Regions from separate parts of the Enterobacter sp. MGH 24 genome, predicted to be linked through region 2. Evidence: predicted binding sites of a transcription regulator. Region 2 holds the regulator's gene; each other region holds the start of a gene.

Region 1 (10,538 bases), 3.3 Mb from region 2:
TGCAGTTCCCGCTTGAGGTGAGTCGCCTGCTGGCGAAATACGCCATTGAGCCGTGGCAGCTGATTTTTGAGGTGACGGAGTGCAGCACCTTCGGCAGCGGGGAGCAGGCGCTACATATTCTCCAGCAGCTGCAGAAAATGGGGGTACGCATTGCAATTGATGATTTTGGTACCGGGTATGCGAGCTATGCGCGGCTGAAAAGCGTGGATGCCGATATTCTCAAGATTGACGGCAGCTTTATCCGCAATATCGTCAACAACAGCCTGGATTATCAGATCGTGGCGTCTATCTGCCATCTGGCGCGCATGAAGAAGATGCTGGTTGTGGCTGAGTACGTCGAGACGGAAGAGATACGTAGCGCGGTTCACGCGCTAGGCATCGATTATGTGCAGGGCTATCTGATTGGCAGGCCGGAACCGCTTGAGTCACTGCTGGAAGCTGAGGCGTCCACCGCGGACGCCTGAGCCGTTATGCGGCGACGTCGGCGCTCTCTTCTTCGATTTTGAGCAGCCAGCCGGTGACTGCTTCCCAGTACTGCTGCTCTTTTTCCAGGTCCAGCAGGACCAGCGCGTTCTGGCTGAACCAGTCGTGCGGGAAGCTCAGCGTCCAGTGATGATCGTCGGTTTTCAGCTTCAGCGTAGGCGGCGTGGTGGTAGCCTGGCGCTGGTTATTGAGCAGCACGCCCAGACGCAGCAGCTGAATAAGCGGCAGGAACTGCTTCTTCTTGAACAGCGTGAAGCGCGGCAGGTCGTCGAGCTTGATGGCTTTGCGGTGATAACGCACCAGGGTCGCCATCATGGTTTGCTGCTCCTGGTTGAAGCCGGGCAGATCGCTGTTTTGCAGAATGTAGGCCGAGTGGCGATGCATTCCGCTGTGGTTGATGTTCAGCCCCACCTCGTGCAGCATCGCGGCCCATTTTAACAGCGCGGCGAGCTGCGGGTGCGCAAGCTTCGGATTCTGTTCTTCCCACTGTTCGTACATCTGCACCGTGGTTTCCAGCACGCGCTTCGCCTGTTCACGGTCGATGTTGTACTGGTTGGCGAGGCTTTGCGCGGTGCGGCTGCGAATATCCTGATGGCGGAAGCGGCCTTCCATCTCATACAGCACGCCTTCACGCAGCGCGCCGTCGGAGAGACGCAGCTCCTTAATCGCCAGCGCATCAAATACGCCGCACAGGATAGCAAGACCCGGTACGAAGACTGATTTCCGCTCTTCGGACAGGCCCGGCAGGCTCAGGGCGTCGAAGCTTTTATGCTTCAGCACCTCTTCGGTGAGCAGAGCCAGGCGTTCAGGGGTAATAATCCCGTCTTTTTCACCCATCGCCAGCAGCACTTCATGCGCGGCTTTAATCGAGCCGGATGCGCCCAGCGCCACGTTCCAGCCCTGGATACGGTACTGCCACGCCAGGTTTTCCAGCTTCTGGACAGCCGCCATACGTGCACGCTGGAAGTTCTCGCGGGTGATGGTGCCGCCCGGGAAATACATCTGCGCGAAGCTGACGCAGCCCATACGGCGGCTTTCCACCAGGCGCGGCTCAAAGTCTTCACCGATCACCAGCTCCGTTGAGCCGCCGCCGATATCAATAACCAGCTTGCGCCCTTTTTCCGGCTGGGTGTGCTCAACGCCCATGAAAATCAGACGCGCTTCCTCGTTGCCGGAGATGATCTCAATCGGGTAGGGGATCACTTTTTCGGCCCGCTTGAGGAACTCCGGGGCGTTCAGCGCCTGGCGCAGGGTGTGGGTGCCCACGATGCACACGCTGGAGGGCGAGAAGCCCTGCAGGCGTTCCGCAAACAGCGACAGGCAGTTTAACCCGCGCTCCATTGCCTCTTCGCTGAGCATGCTGCGTTCATCCAGGCCATCCGCCAGGTGCACGCGCTGCTTCAGACGACCGATGATCTGCAGCGCGCCATCCACCTCACGGGCGATGACCATGTGGAAACTGTTAGAGCCAAGATCGACCGCGGCGAATTCCTGCGGGCGTGGGGTCTTATCATTTATCGGCATAGGTTAATCGGGTTGCTCGAGTGATTTGATATAGTCGTAAATCGCCAGTTGCGACCGCACTTTGCGGCGGTTGCCGCGCGGTACATAGCGGTTACTGAGTTCTTTGTCGATATAGCGTGCTTTCACGGTATCGCTGAACAGAATCTCGATGATGTCGAGGATCTGCTGCTTCAGACGCGGATCCAGCAGCGGTGCCGCGACTTCAATTCGGTAGTCAATATTGCGCGTCATCCAGTCTGCCGATGAGAGATAGACCTGTTTATCACCCGCATTATCAAAAATATAGATCCGATCGTGTTCCAGGTAACGGTCAACAATGCTGATCACGCGAATATTGTCGCTGATGCCTTCCAGTTCCGGGATCAGCGAGCACATGCCGCGGATCAGCAGATTAACCGGCACGCCAGAGCTGGACGCCGCGTACAGCCTGTCCACCAGCCCTTTGTCGACCAGGTTATTAAGCTTCAGCGTGATGCCTGACGACAGCCCTTTCTGGGCATTGGCGATCTCTTTATCGATCATATCGTACAGCAGGCGGCGCGAGTTCTGCGGCGAGACCAGCAGATAGTCGAAGCTCACCGGACGGTACGGGTTTTCGATAAAGTTAAAGACCCGGCGCACTTCGTTCGTGATGCGGGCATCGGCGGTCAGCAGCGAGTAGTCGGTATAAATGCGCGCCGTTTTCTCGTTAAAATTCCCGGTACCGATGTGGGCATAACGCACCACGTCGTCGCCCTCTTTACGGGAGATCAGGAACAGCTTGGCGTGAATTTTCAGCCCCGGCGCAGAGAAGATGACGTGCACACCCGCTTCCGTCAGACGGCGCGCCCAGTGAATATTCGCCTCTTCGTCGAAGCGCGCCTGCAGCTCAACCACCACGGTGACTTTTTTGGCGTTGTGCGCGGCGTGGATCATCGCGTCGATGATGCGGGAATCTTTTGCCACGCGGTAGATGTTGATTTTGATCGCCAGCACGCTCGGGTCGAACGAGGCCTGGCGCAGCAGTTCCAGCACGTGCTCGAACGTGTGGTACGGATAGTAGAGCAGCACATCGCGTTCGCGGATGGCGTCGAATCCGTTGCGGAATTTATCGAACCACAGATGGCGCAGGCGCGGCAGCGGCTTGTTCACCAGATTGGCTTTGCCGACGTTCGGGAAGCCAATAAAGTCTTTAAAGTTGTGGTAACGACCACCCGGCACGATGGAGTCATAGCGCGAAATGGTCAGTTTCTCGCGCAGCATCTCTACCATGGCGTCCGGCATATCGCGCTGATAAACAAAGCGCACCGGCTCGGCCGTCAGGCGCTGTTTCAGGCTGGACGACATCAGCTCCATCAGGCTGGCTTCCATCTCGTGCACCAGGTCATATTCGGCGTCACGGGTCATCTTCATCGAGTAGGCGTTTAACGCATCGTAATCGAAGAAGCCTTTGAAGATGTCGTCCAGACAGTAGCGCAGGATGTTGTCCAGCAGAATCATCGGCTTGCGTCTGCGCGGGGTTTCCGGCGGCAGGTTCACAAAGCGCGGCACCTTGTCGGACGGGATCTCCAGCAGCGCGTAACGGATGGAATCACCGCGAATAATTTCCACCGCCAGGTAGGTGTAATCATCCTTCAGGAACTGAACCAGATCGGTTTCGCGGTTGATCAGAATCGGGGTAATGTGCTGGCGCAGGTAGTGTTTGAAGTAGTGGCGCAGCCAGTTTTGTTGGTTAACGGAAAGCTGGCGTTCGTTAATCAGGAAGATTTGATTGCGCGCCATCTCCAGCAGCAGTTCGTTATACAGGCCGTCAAATTCCTGATCGGCTTTCAGCACGCGGGACTGGATTTTGCCCAGCAGATGCCGCGAGTGCGAGTTTAAGCCCTGTTCTTCGCTGATGATGATGCGTCTTTTCAGCTCGGCAAAGCGAACCTTGTAGAACTCATCCAGGTTGTTGGAATAAATGCCCAAAAAACGCATGCGCTCGATCAGCGGGTTACTTTTGTCTGCCGCTTCCTGGAGTACACGTTCGTTAAATGCTAACCAGCTTAGCTCTTTCTCGATATATAACTTTTCCTGACCCATTACAGCTCACACTCCAGTTCAATCACAGGACGTGGTAAATCCGTCTCGTCCTTATTATGGCGAGCATTTCCACGATATGTCCAACAGTGCCAGAAAAGTATGACAGTTATTTTTTTTATTGGGGATTTTAGAAGGTTGGAGAAGGGGATATCGGGTAATGCAATGTACAGGTCGGGTAAGCGCAGCAGCGCCACCCGACATAGCAAACTACTCTTCCGCCGCATGACCCTGCGGGGGTAACTTCACGCCGTCCAGCCAGGCTGCGCCATCGCGCATCTCGAGACGCCCGTCTACAAACCAGCTGACCACCAGCGGGTAAATGGCGTGTTCCTGGGTCTGCACGCGTTCGGTCACGTCGTCTTCGCTGTCGCCGTCAAAGACCGGGACTTTGGCCTGCAGGATCACCGGACCGCCGTCCAGCTCGTCGGTAACGAAATGCACGGAGGTGCCGTGCTCTTCATCGCCGTTTTCCAGAACCTGACGATGGGTGTGCAGGCCGGGATATTTCGGCAGCAGGGAAGGGTGAATATTCAGCAGACGTCCGGCGAAGTGTTCGACGAAGGCCGGGCTCAGAATACGCATATAGCCCGCCAGCACGACCACGTCCGGTGCGTAGGCGTCAATCTCATGCACCAGTTCGCGGTCAAAGGCTTCACGCCCGGCGAACTGGCTGGCTTCCAGCGCGTGCGCAGGAATGTTTGCTTCCCGCGCGCGCTCAAGGCCGAACGCGTCGGCCTTGTTGCTGAAAACTGCCCGAATGGTGCCATTGATTTTCTTCTGTTTGCAGGCGTCTATGATGGCCTGCAAATTGCTTCCGTTGCCGGAAATGAGCACCACGATGTTTTTCATTCAATGACCACACGCTGTTCGGAATCGGAGGCTTTAATCGTACCGATTTTCCACGCGTTTTCACCTTTTTCAGTCAGCAGCTTAACCGCTTTATCCGCTTCGCTTGCCGGCAGGGCGATAACCATGCCCACGCCGCAGTTAAAGGTGCGGTACATTTCGTGAGAGCTCACGTTGCCTGCGGTCTGCAGCCAGTTAAAGACGGCTGGCCACTGCCATGAGGATTCGTCGATCACCGCCTGGGTGTTGTCCGGCAGGACGCGCGGGATGTTTTCCCAGAAGCCGCCGCCGGTCAGGTGAGCGATAGCGTGAACGTCGACGTTCTCGATAAGCTCAAGCACGTTTTTCACGTAGATGCGGGTTGGGGCCAGCAGATGGTCAGCCAGCGGTTTACCGTCGAGTTCGGTCGTCAGCGGGTCACAGCCGCTCACTTCGAGAATTTTACGCACCAGGGAGTAGCCGTTGGAGTGCGGGCCGCTGGAGGCCAGTGCGATCAGCACATCGCCATCGGCCACTTTGCTGCCGTCGATAATTTCTGATTTTTCTACTACGCCGACGCAGAAGCCCGCGACGTCATAATCTTCGCCGTGATACATGCCCGGCATTTCCGCGGTTTCACCACCGACCAGCGCACAGCCGGACTGCAGGCAGCCTTCGGCGATGCCGTTGATCACGCTGGCAGCGGTATCCACGTCCAGTTTGCCGGTTGCGTAGTAATCGAGGAAGAACAGCGGCTCTGCGCCCTGAACCACCAGGTCATTCACGCACATCGCGACCAGATCGATACCGATCGTGTCGTGACGCTTTAAATCCATCGCCAGGCGCAGTTTAGTGCCTACACCGTCAGTTCCCGAGACCAGAACAGGTTCACGATATTTTTGCGGCAGCGCGCACAGTGCGCCGAAGCCACCCAGACCACCCATCACTTCCGGGCGGCGGGTTTTTTTCACCACACCTTTGATTCGGTCAACCAGCGCATTACCTGCGTCAATATCAACACCGGCATCTTTGTAGCTGAGAGAAGTTTTGTTGGTCACGGCTTAAATCCCCACGCGATTGCATAGCTAGTAAGAAAAATCGGCGCAATTCTAACAGTCCAGGCAAACGTTTGCGAGCCTATTCTGGACGTGGGGATCTTTTTTTCTGTGTACCTCGTGAATGCAGCCAAACTTGACTCTGTTCACGAAAATGAAACCGGTTTCTGAGAACTGCTTGCAACGGTTATTCCCTTTGCACATCATCGAACTGAAACCGGTTTCTGTAATTGTTTTTGCAGAAAATAACGCAGAATGAGGGAAAGCGAATGTCAGGATTTAAAGCAGATTTTCTGTGGGGCGGGGCCGTTGCGGCGCATCAGCTGGAAGGCGGCTGGAAAGAGGGCGGCAAGGGCGTGAGCGTGGCCGACGTGATGACCGCGGGCGCGCACGGCGTGCCGCGTGAAATCACCAACGGCGTGCTGGACGGGAAAAATTACCCTAACCATGAAGCCATCGATTTCTACCACCGCTATAAAGAAGACATCAAACTCTTTGCCGAGATGGGGTTCAAGTGCTTCCGCACCTCTATCGCCTGGACGCGGATCTTCCCGAAAGGGGACGAGCTTGAGCCTAACGAGGCTGGCCTGAAATTCTATGACGATCTGTTCGACGAGTGCCTGAAGTACGGCATCGAACCGGTGATCACGCTTTCTCACTTCGAGATGCCTTTCCATCTGGTCACCGAATACGGCGGCTGGCGTAACCGTAAGCTGATCGACTTCTTCGTTCGTTTTGCAAAAGTGGTGTTCCAGCGCTATCAGCATAAAGTGAAGTACTGGATGACCTTTAACGAGATCAACAACCAGGCCAACTTCCACGAAGACTTTGCCCCGTTCACCAACTCCGGGCTGAAGTACGCGCCGGGTGAAGACCGCGAGCCGGTGATGTTCCAGGCGGCGCACTATGAGTTGGTGGCCAGCGCCCTGGCGGTGAAGGCGGGGCGGGAGATTAACCCGTCGCTGCAGATCGGCTGCATGATTGCCATGTGTCCTATCTATCCGCTGACCTGCGCGCCGGACGATATGATGATGGCGATGAACGCCATGCACCGCCGCTACTGGTTCACCGACGTGCACGTGCGCGGCAGGTACCCGCAGCATCTGCTCAACTACTTCGAACGTCGCGGCTTCGCGCTGGATATTACCGAAGAAGATAAAGCGGCGCTGACGCAGGGCTGCGTAGACTACATCGGGTTCAGCTACTATATGTCCTTCGCCACCAAGGCGACGGCGGACAACCCGCAGCTGGATTACGACGAAAGCAAGAGCCTGGTCTCCAACCCGTACGTGCAGAAATCCGACTGGGGCTGGCAGATTGACCCGGTGGGTTTGCGCTACTCCCTCAACTGGTTCTGGGATCACTACCAGCTGCCGCTGTTCATCGTTGAGAACGGCTTTGGCGCGATCGACGTGCAGGAGAGCGACGGCACCGTGAACGACCAGTACCGTATTGACTACCTGGCCGCCCACATTCGCGAGATGAAAAAAGCGGTGGTGGAAGACGGCGTGGATCTGATGGGCTACACCCCGTGGGGCTGTATCGACCTGGTGTCTGCCGGTACGGGCGAAATGAAAAAACGCTACGGCTTTATCTTTGTCGATAAAGATAATGAAGGGAACGGCACGCTGAACCGCAGTAAGAAGAAATCGTTCGACTGGTATAAGCAGGTGATTGCGAGCAACGGCGAGCAGCTATAATTGCCCGGTGGCGCTGCGCTTACCGGGCCTACGGGACGTGTAGGCCGGGTAAGCGTTAGCGCCACCCGGCAGAACCCCGCACCCAAGCCGGAGCCCAACCTCCGGCTTTTTTGTTTTTGATTGATGTACGTCAAGCAACATGGGTATGGCCTAATCCGAAAAAAGCGGTATAATCCCGCGATTTTTTTGCGGACGCCACCTCAGAGGAGAAAGAGAATGAAGATTGTGGAAGTGAAACACCCACTCGTTAAACACAAGTTGGGCCTGATGCGTGAGCATGACATCAGCACGAAGCGTTTTCGCGAACTGGCATCTGAAGTCGGCAGCCTGCTGACCTACGAAGCGACCTCTGATCTGGAAACAGAAAAAGTCACCATCGAAGGCTGGAACGGCCCGGTGCAGGTTGAGCAGATCAAAGGTAAGAAAATTACCGTGGTGCCAATCCTGCGTGCCGGTCTCGGCATGATGGAAGGCGTGCTGGAGCACGTGCCAAGCGCGCGTATCAGCGTGGTCGGGATCTACCGTAACGAAGAAACCCTTGAGCCAGTTCCTTACTTCCAGAAGCTGGTGTCTAACATCGACGAGCGTATGGCGCTGGTGGTTGACCCAATGCTCGCGACCGGTGGTTCTATGATCGCGACCATCGACCTGCTGAAAAACGCGGGCTGTAACAGCATTAAGGTGCTGGTACTGGTTGCCGCTCCGGAAGGGATCGCGGCGCTGGAAAAAGCGCACCCGGACGTTGAGCTGTATACCGCCTCTATCGACCAGGGCCTGAACGAGCACGGGTACATCATCCCGGGGCTCGGCGATGCCGGCGATAAGATCTTTGGTACGAAATAATCGAATAACGATAAATAAGCCGACTTTGATAGTCGGCTTTTTTTTGAATAAAACACCAACAATACTACACAGAGGAAAACACTATGACACGCCGTGCTATCGGGGTGAGTGAAAGACCGCCGCTTTTACAGACTATCCCGCTTAGTTTGCAGCACCTGTTCGCTATGTTTGGCGCAACCGTGCTGGTGCCAATCCTGTTCCACATTAACCCAGCCACCGTGCTGCTGTTCAACGGCATTGGTACGCTGCTGTACCTCTTTATCTGTAAAGGCAAAATCCCGGCGTATCTAGGGTCGAGCTTCGCCTTTATCTCGCCGGTTCTGCTGCTGCTGCCTTTGGGTTATGAAGTGGCGCTGGGCGGGTTTATCATGTGCGGCGTCCTGTTCTGCGTGGTCTCCTTCATTGTGAAGAAAGCCGGTACCGGCTGGCTGGACGTGATGTTCCCGCCTGCGGCGATGGGCGCAATCGTTGCGGTCATCGGTCTGGAGCTGGCGGGCGTGGCGGCGAATATGGCCGGTCTGCTGCCTGCTGACGGCCAGTCACCGGATTCCAAAACCATTATCATCTCGCTGGTAACGCTGGGCGTGACGGTATTTGGCTCCGTGCTGTTCCGCGGCTTCATGGCGATTATCCCGATCCTGATCGGCGTGCTGGCGGGCTATGCGCTCTCCTTCGCGATGGGCGTGGTGGACACCACCCCGATTGCTCAGGCGCACTGGTTCGCCCTGCCAACCTTCTATACGCCACGCTTTGAATGGTTTGCGATCTTCACCATTCTGCCTGCGGCGCTGGTGGTGATTGCGGAGCACGTCGGCCACCTGGTGGTGACGGCGAATATCGTTAAGCGCGATTTAATCCGCGACCCGGGTCTGCACCGCTCCATGTTTGCGAACGGTTTCTCCACCATCATCTCCGGTTTCTTTGGCTCCACGCCAAACACCACCTACGGTGAAAACATCGGCGTGATGGCGATTACCCGCGTCTACAGTACCTGGGTTATCGGCGGCGCGGCGATCATCGCCATCCTGCTCTCCTGCGTCGGCAAGCTGGCGGCAGCGATTCAGATCATTCCTGTGCCGGTGATGGGCGGCGTTTCTCTGCTGCTGTACGGCGTGATCGGTGCCTCCGGTATTCGCGTGCTGATTGAATCCAAGGTGGATTACAGCAAGGCGCAGAACCTGATCCTGACCTCGGTGATCCTGATCATCGGCGTGAGCGGCGCGAAGGTGCACATCGGCGCAGCGGAGCTGAAGGGCATGGCGCTGGCGACCATCGTCGGCGTGGGCCTGAGCCTGATCTTCAAGCTGATCTCGGTCATCCGCCCGGAAGAAGAAATTCTTGACGCGGACGACAGCGAAAAAGTGTCACATTGATCGTATTACCGGGCGAGGGATCGCCCGGTTCTCTCCTTGCAGGTTCCGTGTTAAACTCCATTCCGATTTTACGTAGGATCTCTGGTTGAGGTATTTCTGAACGGACCGGCACAGCTCTCTCTGCCACTCTATCTCCCTGACGACGAAACTTTCGCAAGTTTCTGGCCGGGTGATAACCCCTCTTTACTGGCTGCACTGCAAAACGTGCTGCGCCAGGATCACAGCGGATACATCTATATCTGGTCACGCGAAGGCGCGGGACGCAGCCATCTTCTGCATGCTGCCTGCGCGGAGCTTTCAGCGCGCGGTGATGCGGTAGGCTACGTGCCGCTGGATAAACGTACCTGGTTCGTGCCTGAGGTGCTGGAGGGAATGGAACATCTCTCACTGGTCTGCATCGATAATATCGAATGCGTGGCGGGGGATGAGCCGTGGGAAATGGCGATCTTTAACCTTTACAACCGCATTCTGGAATCGGGTAAAACCCGGCTGCTGATTACCGGCGATCGACCGCCGCGCCAGCTGAACCTGGGGCTGCCGGACCTGGCGTCTCGTCTGGACTGGGGACAAATCTACAAGCTTCAGCCGCTGTCGGATGAAGATAAGCTTCAGGCGTTACAGCTGCGCGCAAAGCAGCGCGGGTTTGAGCTGCCGGAGGACGTGGGTCGCTT
Region 2 (10,538 bases):
TATCAGGGGACTGCCCAGTGGCGCGGATAAATAAAATCTCGATCACGCTCTGTGCTTTACTGTTTACTTCACTCACTTTCACGCCAGTGGCAGACGCCTCTCAGCAGGCGCGGCATTCTGCTGTACAAAAAAACCATCTGGTGAAAGCCACAGAACGTAAGAAAAAAACCACCGCTAAGAACGACAAGAAAAAAACACCGGCTCAGACGAAACAGACCGCTTCCAGCAAGACGAAAACAAAACCTTCCCGCACTGCCCACTCCGCTAAAAGTAAAGCTTCGCAAACCGCCGCTAACCTCGTTACTGAAAAATGCATCACGCGTAAAGGCCACAAGGCGAAATGCACGAAGGTCACGAAAATAGCGGAAGTGCATAAAGTGCGTGTACAGAAAGCGCAAAAAACCGCGATGAACAAGCTGATGGGGCAGATTGGCAAACCTTATCACTGGGGGGGCAGCTCGCCGCGAACCGGGTTTGACTGCAGCGGCCTCGTCTATTACGCCTATAAAGATCTGGTCAAATTCCGCATTCCTCGCACCGCCAATGAGATGTACCACCTGCGCGATGCCTCACCGGTTGACCGCGGTGAGCTTGAAAACGGCGATCTGGTATTCTTCCGCACTCAGGGTCGCGGCACGGCTGACCACGTCGGCGTCTATGTCGGCAACGGGAAATTCATCCAGTCACCGCGTAGCGGCCAGGATATTCAGATCACCTCTCTCAGCGAAGACTACTGGGTACGCCACTACGTCGGCGCGCGTCGCGTGATGACGCCGAAAACCATTCGCTAACCCCTGCCCTGCCACATCCGTGGCGGGGTAAGTTCCTCTTTTGCATACCCTTTCAATTTGCTATCCTGTCCATGTTGTCTGTGTGGTTATTGGCAACGCAAAATACAATAAGGAGAGAAGCAATGTCGTTCGAATTACCTGCACTACCGTATGCAAAAGACGCCCTGGCACCGCACATTTCTGCGGAAACCCTGGAATATCATTACGGCAAGCATCACCAGACGTACGTCACCAACCTGAACAACCTGATCAAGGGCACCGATTTCGAAGGCAAAACGCTGGAAGAGATCGTCCGCAGCTCTGAGGGTGGCGTCTTTAACAACGCCGCTCAGGTGTGGAACCACACCTTCTACTGGCACTGCCTGGCACCGAATGCCGGCGGTGAACCTGCCGGTGAACTGGCTACCGCTATCAACGCCGCATTTGGCAGCTTCGCAGATTTCAAAGCGAAATTTACCGATGCCGCCATCAAGAACTTCGGTTCTGGCTGGACGTGGCTGGTGAAAGAGGCGGATGGCAAACTGGCTATCGTGTCCACTTCTAACGCGGGCACCCCGCTGACCACCAGCGCTAAGCCGCTGATGACCGTGGACGTGTGGGAACACGCTTACTACATTGATTACCGCAACGCGCGCCCGAACTACCTGGAGCACTTCTGGGCACTGGTTAACTGGGACTTTGTCGCGAAGAACTTCGCCGCGTAAGAGACACGCAGAAGGGTTCGCCCTTCTGCGTTTTTGGTTTATTCCGCAGCGCAGGCTGCTTCAGGCTGTTTACGACCCGACATCATCACCAGCAGCAGGCCGAGCGCGGCAATAATCGCCCCCATCACCGGCACAAAGCTGTATCCCAGACCACCGGAAATCACGGCCCCACCGGCCGCGGCGCCCAGGGCATTACCCAGGTTAAACGCACCGATATTCACGGAAGATGAAAGTCCCGGCGCTTCATGCGCGACGCGCATCACGCGCATCTGCAATGGCGGCACCACGGCAAAGGTCGCGGCACCCCAGACGACCATCGCAATCGCGGCCCCGAACTCATTACGCGCCAGCCACGGAATGGCAACCATGATGACAATCAGCAGGGTTAAGAAGCCCTTCAGCGTCCCGCTCACGGAACGGTCGGCAAATTTCCCGCCGAGATAGTTGCCAATCGAGAAGCCCACGCCAATCAGCACCAGCATCGCGGTCACAAAGAGAGGCGTTGCGTGGGTGATGTCATGCAATACCGGTGAAATGTAGGTGTAGAGAGTAAACATCGCCCCTGCCCCGAGAACGGTGGTAAGCAGCGCGGAAAGCACCTGCGGGCGCATCAGCACCGCCAGCTCTTTACGCACTTCCGGACGTTCTCCGGCGCTGCCTTTCGGCAGAGAGAAGAACAGCGCTACCATCGCAATCACGCCCAGCCCGGCGGTCGCCAGGAAGGACATACGCCACCCGATCGCTTCTCCCAGCCAGGTTGCCGCAGGGACCCCGCCGATGTTGGCAATCGTTAGCCCCATAAACATGGTTGCCACGGCGCTCGCCTGCTTATGTTTTGGCACCACGCTGGCAGCCACGACCGACCCCAGCCCAAAGAACGCGCCGTGGTTAAGGCTGGTCAGAATACGGGACAGCATCAATGTGGTGTAGTCCGGCGCAATGGCCGAAAGCACGTTGCCCAGGGTGAAGATCGCCATCAGGAAAATCAGCGCACTGCGTCGCGCGCGGTGCGAAAGCAGAAGCGTCATCAGCGGCGCCCCGACCATCACGCCGATAGCATAGGCGCTAATTAACATCCCTGCCGCAGGGATAGAGACATCTACGCCCCGGGCTATAACAGGCAGTAACCCCATCGGGGAGAATTCAGTGGTGCCAATCCCAAAAGCGCCAATCGCCAGGGCCAGCAGGGGAAAATTGATTTTCATGCGTCAACTCCGGATGCCGTGTCATGTGGTGACACAGAACAAAGAAGTGGAAAGCATGACATCAATCACAAAAAATGAGAAGTTAACAAAATGGCAAAAGATTTTTGCCAGAGAAGTAACAATCCGGGGGAGTCGGGGGGGAGAAGGCTCTCCCTCCGCGTAAATCAGTGCAGCGCAGCCGTCAGACCGGCCGCGACAATCAGAGCCAGCACAACAATGGTGGTGAACAACGAAAACTTCAGATCGGTACTCATCAATTTTTCTCCTTTTAATCCCCCCACGAAAAGTGAGCTTGCTCATTTTTGCACAGATTACATCAAAAATCTTCCTGGATTTATACTGATAACCACTTTACCTCTTCCCCTTTTCATCAAGATAGGACAAAATTCCACGCTAAATTTATTAGCGTACCGGCCATTGACCCCCTCCTGACGTCCCGTGTCGTTTTCCCGGCGTGCCGCAATTCAAGATTGCGAGATAAGGGTGAGAGAAGGCAAACGTTTACCTTCAGGTTTTTCAGGAGCTTAGGATATGGTCTGGAGTGACATTTAATGGCAACAATTAAAGACGTAGCAAAACGCGCAAACGTTTCCACTACAACCGTATCACATGTAATTAACAAAACCCGCTTTGTGGCGGAAGAGACGCGCAATGCCGTCTGGGCAGCAATCAAAGAGCTGCACTATTCGCCAAGTGCGGTTGCGCGTAGCCTCAAGGTTAATCACACCAAGTCCATTGGATTGCTGGCGACCAGCAGTGAAGCGGCCTATTTTGCCGAGATCATTGAAGCGGTTGAGAAAAACTGCTTCCAGAAAGGCTATACCCTGATTCTGGGCAACGCGTGGAACAGCATTGAAAAACAGCGCGCCTACCTGTCAATGATGGCGCAAAAGCGCGTTGATGGCCTGCTGGTAATGTGTTCCGAGTATCCGGAGTCCGTGCTGTCCATGCTGGAAGAGTATCGCCATATTCCGATGGTAGTGATGGACTGGGGCGAAGCACGCGCTGACTTCACCGATTCAGTTATCGACAACGCCTTTGAAGGCGGCTATATGGCCGGTCGTTATCTGATCGAACGCGGTCACCGAGAGATTGGCGTGATCCCCGGTCCGCTGGAGCGCAACACCGGCGCGGGCCGTCTGGCTGGTTTTATGAAAGCGATGGAAGAAGCGCTGATCAACGTGCCGGAAAACTGGATTGTGCAGGGCGACTTTGAGCCGGAGTCGGGATACCGCGCGATGCAGCAGATTGTCTCCCAGCCGCACCGTCCAACCGCCGTGTTCTGCGGAGGTGACATCATGGCAATGGGCGCGCTCTGCGCCGCCGACGAGCTGGGCCTGCGCGTCCCGCAGGATATTTCCGTGATCGGGTATGACAACGTGCGTAACGCGCGTTTCTTCACGCCAGCATTGACCACCATTCACCAGCCGAAAGATTCGCTGGGCGAAACGGCCTTCAATATGCTGATGGACAGGATCGTCAACAAGCGTGAAGAGTCGCAGTCCATTGAAGTTCACCCGCGTCTTATCGAACGCCGTTCCGTTGCGGATGGTCCGTTCCGCGACTACCGTCGTTAATCGCTTTACGGGGGCCAGCTATGCTGGCCCCCGTAACCATTCCCGGTTCAGCGTTTCGCTGTCTCCCAGATAATCCAGCAGCCAGGCCATCGCAGGCGAGACATCATTTTGCTGCCAGGTGAGGCAGCAGGCCGCATCCGGGAACGGATTATCCAGCGTCAGTTCAACCCATTCTCCGGTATCGATGCGCGGACGCGCAAAATGAACGGGCACCATCGCGACGCACAGCCCGGCACTGAGGCACGTTGCCGACGATTCCCAGTCAGGGGCCACCACCCGCCGCTGGTTGTCCAGAAGCCAGGTGATACGCTTGGGCAATGAACGGGACGTATCCTCCAGCACCAGCGACGGCCAGTTGCGCAGCGTGTCATCGCTCAGCGGCCCTTCCATCGCCGCCAGCGGATGATCGCTTGCCACCACGCACTTCCAGCTCAGCATTCCCATATCGCGAAAGGCGTAACGTCCCCCGACCGGGATCGCCTGCGTGGCCCCGATCGCCATCTCTGCCCTGCCGTCCGCCAGCGCATCCCAGACGCCGTTGAACACCTCCTGCGAAACCCGCAGTTCGACGTCAGAGAAATGACGATAGAAGTCGACGATCATCTGCCGGGTGCGTTCCGGCTTAACGATGTTATCCACCGCGATGGAAAGATGTCCCCGCCAGCCGTTAGCGATCTGCTGACACTGTTCGCGGGTGATCTGCATTTTTTTGATAACAGAACGCCCTTCCTTCAAAAACCACGCGCCTGCGGGCGTTAATTCCACATCACGATGCCGCCGTTCAAACAGCGGAACCGCCAGCCACTCCTCCAGCTGACGCACCGTGTAGCTGATTGCCGAAGGGACGCGGTGCAGCTCCTGCGCTGCACCACTAAAGCTGCCGTTACGCGCGACAGCATCGACCACTTCAAGAGAATAATCTGACCACATTTTCTGCCTGCAAAAAATTTGAATGCACCCGCCAAATATTAGCGTTTCACAAGCGGCTTTGCACTCCCTACACTCAGCGCCAATGTATACCTGCCTCCTCAGGAGAATAAAATAATGCAACCCAGGAACGGTTTTTTAGTCTGGCTCGGCGGCTTAAGCGTGCTGGGCTTTTTGGCCACCGATATGTACCTGCCGGCGTTTGCCGCCATGCAGGAAGATCTGCAAACCCCCGCTGCCGCTATCAGCGCCAGCCTGAGTTTGTTCCTCGCCGGTTTTGCTTTCGCACAGCTGCTCTGGGGACCGCTCTCGGATCGCTTTGGTCGTAAACCGGTACTGCTGCTGGGCCTGGCCATTTTTGCCGTGGGCTGCCTGGGGATGTTATGGGTACGTGATGCCACCTGGCTGCTGGTGCTGCGTTTTATTCAGGCCGTGGGCGTCTGTGCCGCGGCCGTGACCTGGCAGGCGCTGGTCACCGACTATTACCCGGCTAACCGCACTAACCGTATTTTCGCCACCATTATGCCGCTGGTAGGTCTCTCACCAGCCCTCGCCCCTCTGCTGGGCAGCTGGATCCTCGCGCATTTCGACTGGCAGGCCATCTTCGCCACGCTGTTTGCCATTACCCTGGTACTGATGCTGCCGGCGTTCGCCCTCAAGCCCGCGCATAAAAAAGAAGCCCATGCTGACGCGAAGCCGATTACCTTCACTTCCCTGCTCAGCACCACAGCGTATCGCGGTAATGTCCTGATCTATGCCGCCTGCTCGGCAAGCTTCTTCGCGTGGCTCACCGGCTCGCCGTTCATTCTGCATGATATGGGCTACAGCCCGGCAGCCATCGGCCTGAGCTATGTTCCGCAGACCATTGCGTTCCTGGTGGGCGGGTACGGCTGTCGCGCGGCGCTGCAAAAGTGGGAAGGTCAGCAGATGCTGCCATGGCTGCTGGTGCTGTATGCGCTGAGCGTCATTGGGACCTGGGCCGTTGGCTTTATTCCGGGTGCCGGTCTGGCCGAAATTTTGATCCCATTCTGCGTGATGGCCGTCGCGAACGGGGCGATTTACCCGATTGTTGTGGCCCAGGCGCTGCGCCCCTTCCCGCAGGCGACGGGCCGCGCCGCCGCGCTGCAGAACACCCTGCAGCTGGGGCTGTGCTTCCTGGCAAGTCTGGTGGTCTCTGCGCTGATTGCTACGCCGCTCCTGACCACCACCAGCGTGATGCTGGTGACCGTTGCGCTGGCGGTGATGGGCTATCGCATGCAGGCCTCCGCGCAGCGTGAGCAGGCTAACCGCGCTCAGGCTGAAACGTCACATGCATAATCGCGCCGGAAATCATGTTAATTTTCAGTGATTAGGTTGCTAAGAATTTTCTATTGAATCACCAAATTTTGAGGCCTATACTAAATTTGGTTCGATTAAATACGATAAATATTAAGTGTTAACGGGAGCCGGAGCGCTCCCGTTTTACCATGGAAGGCATTTCGGCAAGGGTTATCTCCCTTCCTCTGTTCTACGTCGGATATTAGCCTCGCGGTATTTACCGTGAGATTTCTCACAAACCAAAAAAAGCGTCTACGCTGTTTTAAGGTTCTGATCACAGTAGGGTGATGGAGAAGCTATGAGTTCATCGTGTATAGAAGAAGTCAGCGTTCCGGACGATAACTGGTCCCGGATCGTCAGTGAACTGTTAGGTCGAGCAGGCATCACTATCAATGGATCATCACCATCCGATCCTCAGGTTAAACATCCCGACTTTTTTAAACGCGTGCTGCGGGAGGGATCGTTAGGCCTGGGAGAAAGCTATATGGACGGCTGGTGGGAGTGCGAACGTCTGGATACCTTTTTCGCCAGCGTGCTGCGTGCCGGTCTTGAAAATCAACTCCCTCGCAATCTGAAAGACACCCTGCGTGTCGCCTCTGCCCGACTGTTCAATCTGCAAAGTAAAAAACGCGCGTGGATCGTTGGCAAAGAACACTACGATCTTGGCAATGACCTGTTCAGCCGTATGCTGGACCCTTTCATGCAATACTCCTGCGCCTACTGGAAAGAGGCCTCGACGCTTGAAGAGGCTCAGCAGGCTAAGCTGCGTCTGATTAGCGAGAAGCTGCAGCTGCAGCCCGGTATGCGCGTGCTGGATATCGGCTGTGGCTGGGGCGGGCTGGCGTATTTTATGGCGAAGCACTACGGCGTCAGCGTCGTCGGCGTGACAATTTCAGCGGAACAGCAAAAAATGGCGCGGGAGCGCTGCCAGGGCCTTGATGTCGATATCCGGCTGCAGGATTACCGTGACCTGAACGAACAGTTTGACCGGATCGTTTCCGTCGGCATGTTCGAGCACGTCGGGCCGAAAAACTACGCTACCTATTTTGAGGTGGTGGATCGTAATCTGAAACCGGACGGCATCTTCCTGCTGCACACCATCGGCTCTAAGCGGACCGACAATAACGTCGATCCGTGGATCAACAAATACATCTTTCCGAATGGCTGTTTACCGTCCGTCCGCCAGATTGCCAACGCCAGTGAACCCCATTTCGTGATGGAAGACTGGCATAACTTTGGCGCGGATTACGACACCACGTTGATGGCATGGCATGCGCGTTTCCAGGAGACCTGGCCTGAGATTGCGGACAACTATTCTGAACGATTCAGGCGGATGTTTAGCTATTATCTGAATGCCTGCGCGGGAGCGTTTCGCGCACGGGATATTCAGCTCTGGCAGGTGGTCTTCAGCCGTGGGATTGAACACGGACTCCGTGTCGCACGCTAAAAAATAACCCCGGAAGCCCGGGGTTATTTTTTATTCTTCTTCTGCGGCGGTCTTTATTATTGCGGCTTCTTTTGCGGCCAGCACGCGCTCAACCGTATCCACCACCGCCTGGGTTTGCGGATCGATTTCGATATTCACGCGATGCCCCAGTTTTTTCGCACCCAGCGTGGTGCGCTGCAGCGTTTCGGGAATTAAATGCACGCAAAAACGCGTTGGCGTTACTTCCCCCACCGTCAGGCTAATCCCATCAATGCCAATAAATCCTTTATAGAGGATGTATTTCATTAATGAGGGATCCTGCATTTTAAACCAGATTTGACGGTTATTTTCCGAGGTCACGATTTTTGCCACTTCAGCGGTGGTCATAATGTGCCCGGACATCAGGTGGCCGCCAATCTCATCGCTGAACTTGGCCGCCCGCTCAACGTTGACGGTATCTCCCACCGCCAGCTCGCCCAGGTTGGTGATGCGCAGCGTCTCTTTCATTAAATCAAAGCTAATCTGGTTGCCGTTAATCTCGGTAACGGTCAGGCAGCAGCCGTTATGGGCAATTGACGCACCGGTTTCAATGCCCTCAAGCATATATTCCGGCAGCTCAACTACGTGAGTACGGAAATTAGGTTTTTCATCAATGGACACCACTTTGGCGGTGCCCTGCACAATGCCAGTAAACATGCTTACAACTCCTGTTTTTTCCGGACGGTGGTGACACCGTTTAATCCCACCACAATAACAGTTGGAAAAAGAGGTTGCCAGCAGAGCGCATTTTCTGGCGATTTTTTCACTAGATAAATAGCTAAAGCCCGCTACAATAGCTGGCACCCCCCTGCATTTTCTTCTTGCTGCCCGTTTCGGCGGCTTTTTTACTCGCTCAAATAACTACAAAATAAAGGTGTTCACGTGCAGAAGTACATGAATGAAGCGCGCCAGCTATTGGCACTGGCTATACCAGTGATCGTCGCGCAAGTGGCCCAGACCGCAATGGGATTTGTGGATACGGTAATGGCAGGTGGCTATAGCGCCACCGATATGGCGGCCGTAGCTATCGGCACGTCAATCTGGCTTCCGGCCATCCTGTTCGGCCACGGTCTGCTGCTCGCGCTCACGCCTGTTATCGCTCAGCTCAATGGCTCGGGTCGTCGCGAGCGCATTGCCCATCAGGTCCGTCAGGGTTTCTGGCTGGCAGGGTTTGTCTCCCTGCTGATCATGGTCGTGCTCTGGAATGCGGGTCATATTATTCGCGCTATGCATAACATTGACCCGGCACTGGCTGATAAAGCCGTGGGCTATCTGCGCGCCCTGCTCTGGGGTGCCCCTGGCTACCTCTTTTTCCAGGTGGCGCGTAACCAGTGCGAAGGCCTGGCGAAAACCAAGCCCGGGATGGTGATGGGCTTTATCGGTTTGCTGGTCAACATTCCGGTGAACTATGTCTTTATTTACGGTCATTTCGGGATGCCCGAACTGGGGGGCGTCGGCTGCGGCGTGGCGACGGCAGCCGTTTACTGGGTGATGTTCTTCTCGATGATCGTCTTTGTAAAACGCGCCCGTTCCATGCGCGATATTCGCAACGAGAACAGATTTAGCACGCCGGACTGGAGCATCATGACGCGTCTGGTGCAGTTAGGGTTGCCGATTGCCCTGGCGCTGTTCTTTGAGGTGACCCTGTTTGCCGTGGTCGCCCTGCTGGTCTCCCCGCTGGGCATTGTGAACGTGGCCGGGCACCAGATTGCGCTGAACTTCAGCTCTCTGATGTTCGTCCTGCCGATGTCGCTGGCCGCGGCGGTAACAATTCGCGTGGGCTTCCGCCTGGGACAGGGCTCAACCCTGGATGCGCAAACGGCCGCCCGGACGGGGTTAGGCGTGGGTGTTTGTATGGCTGCCTGTACGGCACTTTTTACCGTTGCGTTACGCGAGCAGATTGCCCTGCTCTATAACGACAACCCGGAAGTGGTCGCGCTGGCCTCGCACCTGATGCTGCTGGCCGCAATTTACCAGATTTCTGACTCCATCCAGGTGATTGGCAGCGGCGTGCTGCGCGGATACAAAGACACGCGTTCGATCTTCTTTATCACCTTCATCGCCTACTGGGTGCTAGGCCTGCCGTGTGGCTATATTCTGGCTCTGACTGATTTAGTGGTTGAGCGCATGGGCCCGGCAGGGTTCTGGATGGGCTTTATCATCGGCCTGACGTCGGCAGCGATTATGATGATGATGCGAATGCGCTTCCTGCAACGCCAGCCGTCAACGGTCATTTTGCAGCGCGCGGCACGTTAACGACGCAGTAGCCGCCACCCGGCGGCTACTTTCTCTTCACTTTGCGCGGTAATGAAGCAATCGCGTGAAATCAGAGAGAAAAATGCATTTTCCCTCTTGCCACCTCGATGCTGTGCCGCTAATATTCGTCCCCGTTGTCACCGACAACACGTTGCGTTCATAGCTCAGTTGGTTAGAGCACCACCTTGACATGGTGGGGGTCGTTGGTTCGAGTCCAATTGAACGCACCATTCTGCGTCCGTAGCTCAGTTGGTTAGAGCACCACCTTGACATGGTGGGGGTCGGTGGTTCGAGTC
Region 3 (10,538 bases), 1.3 Mb from region 2:
GCAAAGGCGAACAGTTCAGCCCTCTCTTTCTGGCTATCTCGCCAAATAATAAAATCCCGGCCATTATTGATAACCGGCCTGCGGACGGGGGCAGACCGCTGAGCCTGTTTGAATCCGGTGAAATTTTGCTCTACCTGGCGGAGAAAACCGGCATGCTGCTGAGCGGCGAACTGCGCGAGCGTCACCATACCCTGCAATGGCTCTTCTGGCAGGCAAGCGGGCTGGGACCCATGCTGGGTCAAAATCATCACTTTACCGCTTACGCCCCGCAGCCCATCCCTTATGCGATAGAACGCTATCAGGTTGAGACTCAACGGCTGTATGACGTTCTGAACCGTCGGCTGGAGAAAACGCCGTGGCTCGGTGGCGATCATTACAGTATTGCCGATATCGCCTGTTGGCCGTGGGTGAATACGCATGAAAAACACCGAATTGACCTGGCTTCTTACCCGGCGGTGAACAACTGGTTTGAGCGCATCCGAACCCGTCCGGCTACTGAGCGAGCGATGCAAAAAATCCAGCAGATTTAACCGTCTATGAGGCTGGGTGCCCGCGAGCCTCTCATGTATGATGAGCGGGAAATACTGACACGGAGAAGACCTGCAATGTCACAGCCAGATGCTGTTATTCGTATAAAAAATTTACGCTTGCGTACCTTCATCGGTATCAAAGAGGAAGAGATCGCCAACCGTCAGGATATTGTCATTAATGTGGTTATTCATTATCCCGCAGACAAAGCGCGGGCCAGCGAAGACATCAACGACGCGCTGAACTACCGCACAATCACCAAAAACATCATCCAGTACGTGGAGAATAACCGCTTCTCTCTGCTGGAAAAATTAACTCAGGATGTGCTCGATATCGCACGCGAACATCACTGGGTCACTTATGCTGAAGTTGAGATCGATAAACTTCACGCCCTGCGCTACGCCGATTCCGTCTCCATGACGTTAAGCTGGCGACGCCAGGCGTAAACCTGGAGGTTGTATGAAGATTTTGCTGACCGGCGGTACAGGCCTGATTGGTCGTCACCTCATTGCGCGTCTGCAGGCCTTGCATCACGACGTTACCGTGGTCACGCGCAGCCCGGAGAAAGCGCGCCAGGTGCTGGGGGCGGGCATCGATATCTGGAAAAATCTGGCCGAGCAGCAAAATCTGGACGGCTTCGACGCCGTCATTAACCTCGCGGGTGAACCCATCGCCGATAAGCGCTGGACGGAAGAGCAAAAACAGCTGTTATGCAGCAGCCGGTGGAACATTACCGAAAAGCTGGTCGAGCTGATCCGCAATAGCCACACGCCGCCTTCGGTGCTGATTTCGGGTTCAGCGGTGGGCTATTACGGCGATCTCGGCGAGGTGGTGGTGACCGAGGAAGAGCCGCCCCATAACGAGTTTACCCATAAGCTCTGCGCCCAGTGGGAGCGTATCGCCTGTGCGGCGCAGAGCGATCGTACCCGCGTCTGCCTGCTGCGGACCGGCGTCGTGCTTGCGCCGAAAGGCGGTATTCTGGCGAAGATGCTTCCCCCTTTCCGGCTCGGACTCGGCGGCCCCATCGGCAATGGTCGTCAGTACCTGGCGTGGATCCATATCGACGATATGGTCAACGGTATTCTCTGGCTGCTGGATAACGATCTGCGCGGACCGTTTAACATGGTTGCGCCGTATCCGGTGCGTAATGAACAGTTTGCCCACGCGCTGGGGCATGCCCTGCACCGCCCGGCGATATTGCGCGTGCCTGCCACGGTCATTCGCCTGATGATGGGTGAAGCGTCCGTGCTGGTATTAGGCGGGCAGCGGGCGCTGCCAAAACGGCTGGAAGCGGCCGGGTTTGCGTTCCGCTGGTATGAATTAGAAGAAGCGCTGGGGGATGTGGTGCGGTGAATATGTTACAGTGACAGGCCATGTTCCGAAGAAATGGCGTAACAATGGCAACAATCACCACACCCCGGCTTCACCTCACTCCTTTCGAACCCACTGACTGGGCCTTCTTCCGCTCGCTGCGAGAAGATCGCAGTATCATGCGCTACATGGCCGCCATCGCGCCGGAAAAAGAGACCCGACGCGTGTTTGCTGCTCGCCTGATGTCGGAGCATGTCTTCGTGATCCGCTCTCTGGAGGAGGATACGCCGCTGGGCGATATTGGCCTGCAAATCAGCCCTGAGAATCGTGAAGAGGCCGATATCGGCTATACGGTTGTGCCTGCCGCGCAGGGGAAAGGGATTGCCAGCGAGGCGCTGCGCGCGGTATGTGACTATGCGTTTAACCAGACCAGCGTAAAAGCGATTAACGCATATGTGCTGGCGGATAACGGCGGTTCAGTGCGGGTGCTGGAAAAAGCGGGATTTGTACGTACGCAGGTGCTGGACAAGGCGTATGAAATTGACGGCGTGCGCTATGACGACTGGGTATATCGGCTGGAGTATGCCGGCCGACAACGGAATTTGTAGGCCCGGTAAGCGAAGCGCCACCGGGCGATTGGGCTGCACTGCGGTCTGATGCCCTCACCCCAACCCTCTCCCACGGGGAGAGGGAGAAAGGCAAAATCTACTTCAGGGAACCTTTCAGGAACTGCTGCAAACGCGGGCTTTGCGGGTTCGCCAGCACCTCGTCCGGGTGCCCCTGCTCTTCAATTTTCCCCTGATGCAGGAAAATCACGTGGTTCGAGACGTTACGGGCGAAGCCCATCTCGTGCGTCACCACCACCATCGTTTTGCCCTCTTCGGCCAGCTTCTGCATGATGCGCAGCACTTCGCCAACGAGTTCCGGGTCCAGCGCGGAGGTCGGTTCGTCGAACAGCAGCACCTCCGGTTCCATCGCCAGCGCGCGGGCGATAGAGACACGCTGCTGCTGACCGCCGGAGAGATGCACCGGGTATTTCATCTGCTGGCGCTCGTCAATACCCACTTTCGCCAGGTATTTCACCGCGCGCTCGCGGGCTTCCTGCTTGCTCAGGCCCAGCACCTGAATCGGCGCTTCCATCACGTTCTCCAGCACCGTCATGTGGCTCCAGAGGTTGAAGTGCTGGAACACCATCGTCAGGCGCGTACGCAGCAGGCGCAGCTGGTGTTTATCCGCGACCTTCAGCTGGCCGTCTTTGTCACGGACCAGGTTAATATTTTGCCCGCTCACCACAATCGAGCCTTCGCTCGGCTTTTCGAGGAAGTTAATGCAGCGCAGGAAGGTACTTTTACCCGAGCCGGATGAGCCGATGATACTGATCACGTCGCCCGCATTCGCCTGCAGCGACACCCCTTTCAGCACTTCATGTTCGCCGTAGCGTTTGTGCAAATCAATAACGTTTAATTTGTTCTCAGCCATCATCTTTCTCAGTGCGTCGAAGAAGGTTTTATATGCTGCAACCAGCGTTTTTCAGCCTTACGGAACAGGCTAATCAAAACATAAGAGATAATTAAATAGAGCACCGCCGCAATGCCAAACGCGGTAAACGGCTGATAGGTCGCGGAGTTAATATCGCGCGCGATTTTGAGCAGATCCGGCACCGTCGCGGTGAAGGCGAGCGCGGTGGAGTGCAGCATCAAAATCACTTCGTTACTGTACGCCGGTAACGCGATACGCAGCGCCGACGGCAGAATAATGCAGCGGTAAAGTTTCACCGAGGAAAAGCCGTACGCGCGCGCCGCTTCTATTTCACCGTAAGGGACAGAGCGAATTGCCCCGGCGAAAATCTCGGTGGTGTAGGCGCAGGTGTTGAGCGTCAACGCCAGCACCGTACAGTTCAGACCGCTGCGGAAGAACGCATTCAGCATCTCAGTGCCTTTTACGATCTCAAGCGTATACATCCCCGAGTAGAACACCAGCAGCTGCACGTACAGCGGCGTACCGCGAAACACGTAGGTAAACAGCCAGATCGGGAACTGGATAAATTTATTGTTCGACACGCGGCCAATGGCAAGAAACACCGCCAGAATGCCGCCCATCACCACGGAGGAGATCAGCAGCCAGAGCGTAATCGCCACGCCGGTAAAGCGGTAGCCATCCGTCCACAGCAGCGATTTCCAGTATTCCTGAATAATCTCAATCACAGGTCAGCCCTCTTCACACCCACGGAGTAGCGACGCTCGAGCAGAAGCAGCACACCATTGGAGGCGGTCGTAAAGACCAGATAAATCACGCCACAGACTACCGCAAAGTAGAACGGCTCCCAGGTGCTCTTGCCCGCCAGCTGAGTTGCTTTCACGACGTCTTCCAGACCGAGCAGCGAGACCAGCGCTGTCGCTTTGAGGATAACCTGCCAGTTGTTGCCGATGCCCGGCAGCGCGTAGCGCATCATGGCCGGGAACATAATCCGACGAAACGTTTGTGAAGAAGTAAAACCAAATGCGGTTGCCGCCTCAATGTGGCCTTTCGGCACGGCCATGTAGGCACCGCGGAAGGTTTCGGTGAAGTAGGCACCGTAGATAAAACCGAGGGTAATAATACCGGCCACCATCGGGTCGATATCAATTTGTCCCATGCCCATCGCGTCCGTTACGCTGTTAAGCGCAATCTGCAGACCGTAAAAGATAAGCAGCATCAGCACCAGATCGGGAACGCCGCGAATAAGCGTGGTGTAGCCTTCAAATATGAGCGCCAGCGGTTTGTTAGCCGAAAGCTTCGCCCCTGCGCCCGCCAGACCTATCAGCACCGCCAGCACCACGGAGCTGATAGCCAGCTCAAGGGTGACAAGTGCGCCCTGTAAAATAACGCCAGAAAATCCGTACAGCATACCGCGAGCCCTGTCGTATCGTGAGTGGTGGAACCGTGTCTTTTCCCCTCCCGCATCGGGAGGGGCCGCACGTTATTTGACGGGGCGATTAGCCGCCGTAAACATTAAAATCAAAGTACTTTTTCGCCAGCTTGTCGTAGGTGCCGTCAGCGCGCATTTCAGCAAACGCTTTGTTCAGCGCCTCACGCAGCTCGTTGTCTTCTTTGCGCAGGCCCATACCGGTGCCCACACCAAACAGCTTCACGTCCTTAATGGACGGGCCGCCAAACTTGTAATCTTTACCCACCGGCGTTTTCAGGAAGCCTTCGCTTGCCGCGACTTCATCCTGGAATGCCGCATCAATTCGGCCTGCCGTCAGGTCAGCGTAGATATTTTCCTGGCCCTGATAGGAGACGATTTCAATCCCCTTCGGCGCCCAGTGTTCGTTGCCGTAGGTTTCCTGCGTGGTGCCCTGCAGCACGCCGACGCGTTTGCCTTTCAGGGACTCCAGCGTGGGCTGAATGTCAGAAGCTTTAGCCACCACCAGACGAGAATCGGCCGCGTAGAGTTTGTCGGTGAAGGCAATCTCCTGCTGGCGTTTTTCGGTGATGGAGAGCGAGGACATAATCACGTCGATTTTTTTCGCTTTCAGGGACGGGATCAGCGCATCCAGCGGGTTCTCAACGTAGGTACACTGTGCTTTGATGCGTTTGCACAGCTCATTGGCCAGATCGATGTCAAAACCGACCAGTTCACCCTTTGAATTCTTCGATTCGAATGGCGCATAGGTTGGATCGGTACCAATCCGAATTTTCTGCGGAATGGCTGCGAATGCCGCGGTGGCGCTGGAAAATGCCAACACCAGAGATAGTGACAACACGAGTTTTTTCATATTTGTCCTCAACAAACTGTCTTCATACGGGATTTTTACGACGACGGGGTGGTGCTAATGTGCCATCAATTCCCTCTGTCAGGCAAAGACTAATGCCCTTCAGCCGGGAATTTTTGCATTATAAATGCGTAAGTATGCACAAAGCGATCCAATACGGTGCAAAAAACGCACCGCATTGGGTCAACCGCTCCCGTAACGCACCTTTGCGGTGCGTTAGCGCCGGGTGTTATTCACCGTATACGTTGAAGTCGAAGTATTTCTTCGCCAGTTTGTCGTAAGTACCGTCTTTACGCAGCTCTGCAAAGGCTTTGTCGAAAGCGGCTTTCAGCTCGGTATCATCCTTGCGCAGGCCAATACCGGTGCCGTCACCAAAGTATTTTTTGTCTTTCACCGACGGGCCAGCAAACGCATAGTCTTTGCCCGCAGGCTGTTTCAGGAAGCCTTCGCTCGCGGCGACTTCATCCTGGAATGCGGCATCCAGACGGCCTGCGGCCAGATCAGAGTAAATCAGATCCTGGTTCTGGTAAGCCACCACGTCTACGCCCTTCTCACGCCAGGTCGCATTGGCATAACCTTCCTGAGTCGATCCCTGAAGCACGCCAACATGCTTGCCTTTCAGCGAGTCGATGGTGGGCTTAATCGGGGAGCCTTTCGGCGCAATCAGGCGAGAATCCGCGGCGTAGAGCTTGTCAGAGAAGGCGATCTCCTGCTGGCGTTTTTCGGTGATGGAGAGAGAAGAGATAATGGCGTCGATTTTCTTGGCTTTCAGCGACGGGATTAACGCGTCAAAGTCGCTGCCCACCCATGTGCATTTCACCGCAATGCGTTTGCACATTTCATTTCCCAAATCGATATCAAACCCCACGAAATCGCCTTTCGCATCCTTAGAAGAGAATGGCGCATAGGTTGCGTCTGTACCGATACGAACCGTCTGTGGAAGCGCTGCGTAGCTACCTGCTGCCGCACTTAACCCCACGAGCAAAGACAGAGCCAGAACCGTCTTCTTCATACATTTACCCTCAAGTACCGTGATTTTATTATGTATTGTGTTGTGTGTTGTGTTGCAGGCTTCATCTTGCAGGTCTTATGCCACATTGCCGTCTGGTCAAAACTTCGACGTTAAATGTGTTAATAAAACGTTGCGATATTGCCTTAATGGTGAAAGATAGCAGGTCTGCCGAACGAACCGGAGAGAGAAAAAGGGAAAAAACGAATTAAATGTCGAGGATATGATCGCCGTTGCATAATTGCCCTGAAACAGGGCAACGTCTCTTTTCACGCACAGCATTTGTGCACAGTATCAGGCCCCTTGCCAGCGGATGAAGAGATCTTCCGGCAGATCGATGTCAAACTGATCCAGCACGCGGTTAACGGTCTGGTTAATGACATCGTCCAGCGACTGCGGGCGATGATAGAACGCCGGAACCGGCGGCATGATGACGGCCCCAAGCTCGGCGGCCTGGGTCATTAAGCGCAGGTGGCCGAGGTGCAGCGGCGTTTCCCGCACGCAAAGCACAAGGGGACGACGCTCCTTCAGCACCACATCCGCCGCGCGCGTCACCAGAGTGTCGGTATAGCTGTTCACAATGCCGGAGAGCGTTTTAATTGAACAGGGCAGGATAACCATGCCGGCCGTTTTAAACGAGCCTGAGGAGATGCTGGCGGCGATATCACGGGCATCGTGAACGACGTCCGCCAGTGCCTGAACTTCGCGCAGGGAAAGATCGGTTTCCAGTGAGAGGGTCTGCCGCGCTGCCTGGCTCATCACCAGATGAGTTTCGACCTCCGCCACGTTACGCAGAACCTGTAACAGACGTACGCCGTAAATCGCGCCGCTGGCACCGCTGAGCCCAACAATGAGTCGTTTCATGATTTTCGCCCTTACTGATTTCAGGGCAGACTGTGCAGGATTTTACGGGGAGTTGCAAGTGAGGGCATAGGCCCTCACCTGCCGGAGCATCAACCTTCGTTGTGCATCTCTAAGCTTTCGAGATCGTTCTGCAGCTGGACGGCTTTCGCATCGTCGTTGCGCAGCGAATCAAGATAGTCGAGGTACTGCTGGTCAACGTCTTTGGTCACGTAAATACCGTTGAACACGGAGCATTCGAACTGCTGAATTTCCGGGTTCTCGGCACGCACCGCGTCAATAAGATCGTTCAGATCCTGGAAAATCAGGCCGTCGGCACCGATGATCTGGCGAATCTCATCCACTTCACGGCCGTGAGCGATCAGCTCGTTAGCGGTTGGCATATCGATGCCGTACACGTTCGGGAAGCGAATCTCCGGCGCAGCAGAGGCCAGGTAGACTTTCTTCGCACCCGCTTCGCGCGCCATCTCGATAATCTGCTCAGAGGTGGTGCCGCGAACGATGGAGTCATCCACCAGCAGAACGTTCTTGTCGCGGAATTCCGCGCGGTTGGCGTTCAGCTTGCGGCGCACGGACTTACGGCGCAGATGCTGGCCCGGCATGATAAAGGTGCGGCCAACGTAGCGGTTCTTCACGAAGCCCTGACGGTATGGCTTGTCCAGAATGCGGGCGATCTCCAGCGCGATATCGCAGGAGGTTTCCGGGATAGGAATAACCACGTCGATATCGAGATCGTCCCACTCGCGGGCAATCTTCTCGCCAAGCTTGGTGCCCATGTTGACGCGCGCGCTGTAGACGGAAATCTTGTCGATGAAGGAATCCGGGCGGGCAAAGTAAACGTATTCAAACAGGCACGGGTTGCTGACCGGGTTATCGGCACACTGACGGGTAAACAGCTGGCCCTTCTCGGTAATATAGACCGCTTCGCCCGGCGCAACGTCACGCAGGAACTCAAAGCCCAGGGTATCCAGCGCCACGCTTTCAGAGGCAACCATATATTCGGTACGGCCATCACCGAGGTCGCGTTTGCCGAGCACCAGGGGACGAATGCCGTTTGGATCGCGGAAGGCCACCATGCCGTGACCGATGATCATCGCTACGCAGGCGTACGCGCCGCGGATCTGGCGGTTTGTCGCGGCAATGGCAGCAAAGATGTTGTCTGCTTCCAGCGGGTAGTGACGGAAGTTATCCAGCTCGCTGGCGAACACATTGAGCAGGATTTCAGAATCAGAGGTGGTGTTAATGTGGCGACGTTTCTCTTCGAACAGCTTTTTACGCAGTTCATGCGCGTTGGTCAGGTTGCCGTTATGAGCAAGGGTGATGCCATACGGTGAGTTGACGTAGAAAGGCTGTGCCTCAGAGGCGCTGGAACTGCCAGCAGTAGGATAACGAACGTGACCGATCCCCATATTACCTTGCAGACGCTGCATATGGCGGGCTTCAAACACATCGTTTACCAGGCCATTCGCCTTGCGTAAACGGAAGCAGTTGTTTGCATCAATGGTGATGATACCCGCAGCATCCTGCCCACGGTGCTGAAGCACCGTTAACGCGTCATAAATCGACTGGTTTACCGGCATGAAACCGGCGATACCGACAATACCGCACATTCGTCTTTTCCTCGTTAAGCCACATCTCAGGGTTTATGCCCTGGGCAAAAAACTCGACGAGCTTTGCAGATAGTCAAAGAACCATCTGATGATGAAGCTGAACTCTGGAATGAGCTGCGATTTCTGCCAGTCTTCGCTTTTGGAGAACCCGGTGAAGGTATCCAGGAAGAACAGGATCGCGGCCACAATCAGCACGCCTCGTAATGCCCCGAAACAGATCCCGAGCACCCTGTCCGTTCCTGACAGACCGGTTTTCTCGACCAGCTGACCTATCACGTAATTCACGATAGCGCCGACAATCAGCGTCGCGATAAACAGCACCGCGATGGCGATTCCATTTCGGACCAGTTCATCTTCAAAGCCCGTGAACCAGACAGACAGGTAAGTGTAGTAATGACTGGCGACAAAGAAAGCACAACCCCAAGTCACCAGCGATAACGCTTCACGAACAAAGCCACGGATCAGGCTAACCAGACAGGAAAAACCAATCACCGCAATGATGGCGTAATCAATCCAGACCATATGTGTCCCACGATTTAACGCCCTGTCATCCAGTTCGGGGCGAATTCTAACAGAAAAAGAAAACGTTTGCGTAGGGATTTCCTTCCCGCGCGTAAATAAAAAAGGCGCTGAAAAAATGTTCAACGCCGTGGCTTATCGCCTCTCTCTTTAAGGAGCAGGTCGTACTTAGTTCGCGCTGTAGCCCATCACCACACCGCTCAGGCCGGAGATCTGCTTCAGCTCACCGAGCGAACCTTTAAGCTTGTCTTTGGACGCTTCTGGCCCCACGAGGATACGGGTAATTTTACCCTGCACCGGCGTGGAAGGTGAAGTGTAAACACGATATCCCGCACTGCGCAATTTGCTCACGACCTCGTTGACCTTATCGGCGTTTTTCAGTGCACCGAGCTGCACAACGTAAGCTTTTCCGGTCGGTGCCGCGTCTTGTTTTGCCGGCGGAGGGGTTTCTGACGCCGCAGCCAGCTGCTCTGCGGCTTTATCCCGCTGCGGTTTCGGCTGCGGCTTCTCAACCGGCTTCGGTTTTTCAACAGGTTTAGGCTGCTCTATCGGCACCGGATCGATATCGCTGCTGCTCGCTGCCGCCAGACGAGACGGGTCGAGCGACGGTGCGGCGGCATCGCCTGCACGCACCTCTTCTGCCGCCCCTTCCGGCGGCTGAGCAGGCAGCGCCTGCGTCGCCGCTGGCAGCATATCCGGCTCATCGCGGTCACCCGGTTTAGGGACCAGCGGAATAGCGGCAAACTCATCCTGATAATGCTTTTTCTGCCCGTCGAGCAGACCCGGGAGAATAATCACCCCGAGCGCGACAAGCACAATGGTTCCTGTTAAACGGTTCTGAAACTTACTCGCCACCGGTTCTCCCCGCGTCCATCACTTCCATGACATGTGCCACCGTGTGGAATGAACCACACACCAGCACGGTATCTTCTGGTTTAGCATCCG

The links. Region 2 encodes PurR, which represses purine synthesis genes. Its sites were predicted from a motif close to CANGCAAACGTTTGCNTG; they were not measured.
Region 1: the regulator PurR is predicted to act here: its motif matches at 6,015-6,032, upstream of purM (phosphoribosylformylglycinamidine cyclo-ligase).
Region 3: the regulator PurR is predicted to act here: its motif matches at 9,652-9,669, upstream of cvpA (colicin V production protein).

What each region holds. Positions count from the first base shown of each region.
Region 1 is NZ_KI535657.1:99,337-109,874, reverse strand. It holds gene L370_RS21195 (EAL domain-containing protein) at 1-464, shown strand, start outside; gene ppx (exopolyphosphatase) at 469-2,007, opposite strand; gene ppk1 (polyphosphate kinase 1) at 2,011-4,071, opposite strand; gene purN (phosphoribosylglycinamide formyltransferase) at 4,279-4,920, opposite strand; gene purM (phosphoribosylformylglycinamidine cyclo-ligase) at 4,917-5,954, opposite strand; gene L370_RS21220 (6-phospho-beta-glucosidase) at 6,221-7,651, shown strand; gene upp (uracil phosphoribosyltransferase) at 7,868-8,494, shown strand; gene uraA (uracil permease) at 8,578-9,867, shown strand; gene L370_RS21235 (DnaA inactivator Hda) at 9,964-10,538, shown strand, end outside.
Region 2 is NZ_KI535657.1:3,417,773-3,428,310, reverse strand. It holds gene L370_RS05810 (C40 family peptidase) at 18-791, shown strand; gene sodB (superoxide dismutase [Fe]) at 914-1,495, shown strand; gene L370_RS05820 (MFS transporter) at 1,534-2,700, opposite strand; gene L370_RS23475 (cytochrome bd-I oxidase subunit CydH) at 2,865-2,954, opposite strand; gene purR (HTH-type transcriptional repressor PurR) at 3,252-4,277, shown strand; gene punR (DNA-binding transcriptional activator PunR) at 4,296-5,207, opposite strand; gene punC (purine nucleoside transporter PunC) at 5,322-6,521, shown strand; gene cfa (cyclopropane fatty acyl phospholipid synthase) at 6,820-7,968, shown strand; gene L370_RS05850 (riboflavin synthase) at 7,999-8,643, opposite strand; gene mdtK (MdtK family multidrug efflux MATE transporter) at 8,869-10,242, shown strand; tRNA gene L370_RS05860 (tRNA-Val) at 10,396-10,472, shown strand; tRNA gene L370_RS05865 (tRNA-Val) at 10,477-10,538, shown strand, end outside.
Region 3 is NZ_KI535657.1:4,682,187-4,692,724, forward strand. It holds gene yfcG (GSH-dependent disulfide bond oxidoreductase) at 1-530, shown strand, start outside; gene folX (dihydroneopterin triphosphate 2'-epimerase) at 606-974, shown strand; gene L370_RS00245 (TIGR01777 family oxidoreductase) at 988-1,881, shown strand; gene L370_RS00240 (GNAT family N-acetyltransferase) at 1,926-2,447, shown strand; gene hisP (histidine ABC transporter ATP-binding protein HisP) at 2,545-3,318, opposite strand; gene L370_RS00230 (ABC transporter permease) at 3,327-4,043, opposite strand; gene L370_RS00225 (histidine ABC transporter permease HisQ) at 4,040-4,726, opposite strand; gene hisJ (histidine ABC transporter substrate-binding protein HisJ) at 4,815-5,597, opposite strand; gene argT (lysine/arginine/ornithine ABC transporter substrate-binding protein ArgT) at 5,824-6,606, opposite strand; gene L370_RS00210 (UbiX family flavin prenyltransferase) at 6,898-7,467, opposite strand; gene purF (amidophosphoribosyltransferase) at 7,557-9,074, opposite strand; gene cvpA (colicin V production protein) at 9,108-9,596, opposite strand; gene dedD (cell division protein DedD) at 9,762-10,448, opposite strand; gene folC (bifunctional tetrahydrofolate synthase/dihydrofolate synthase) at 10,438-10,538, opposite strand, start outside.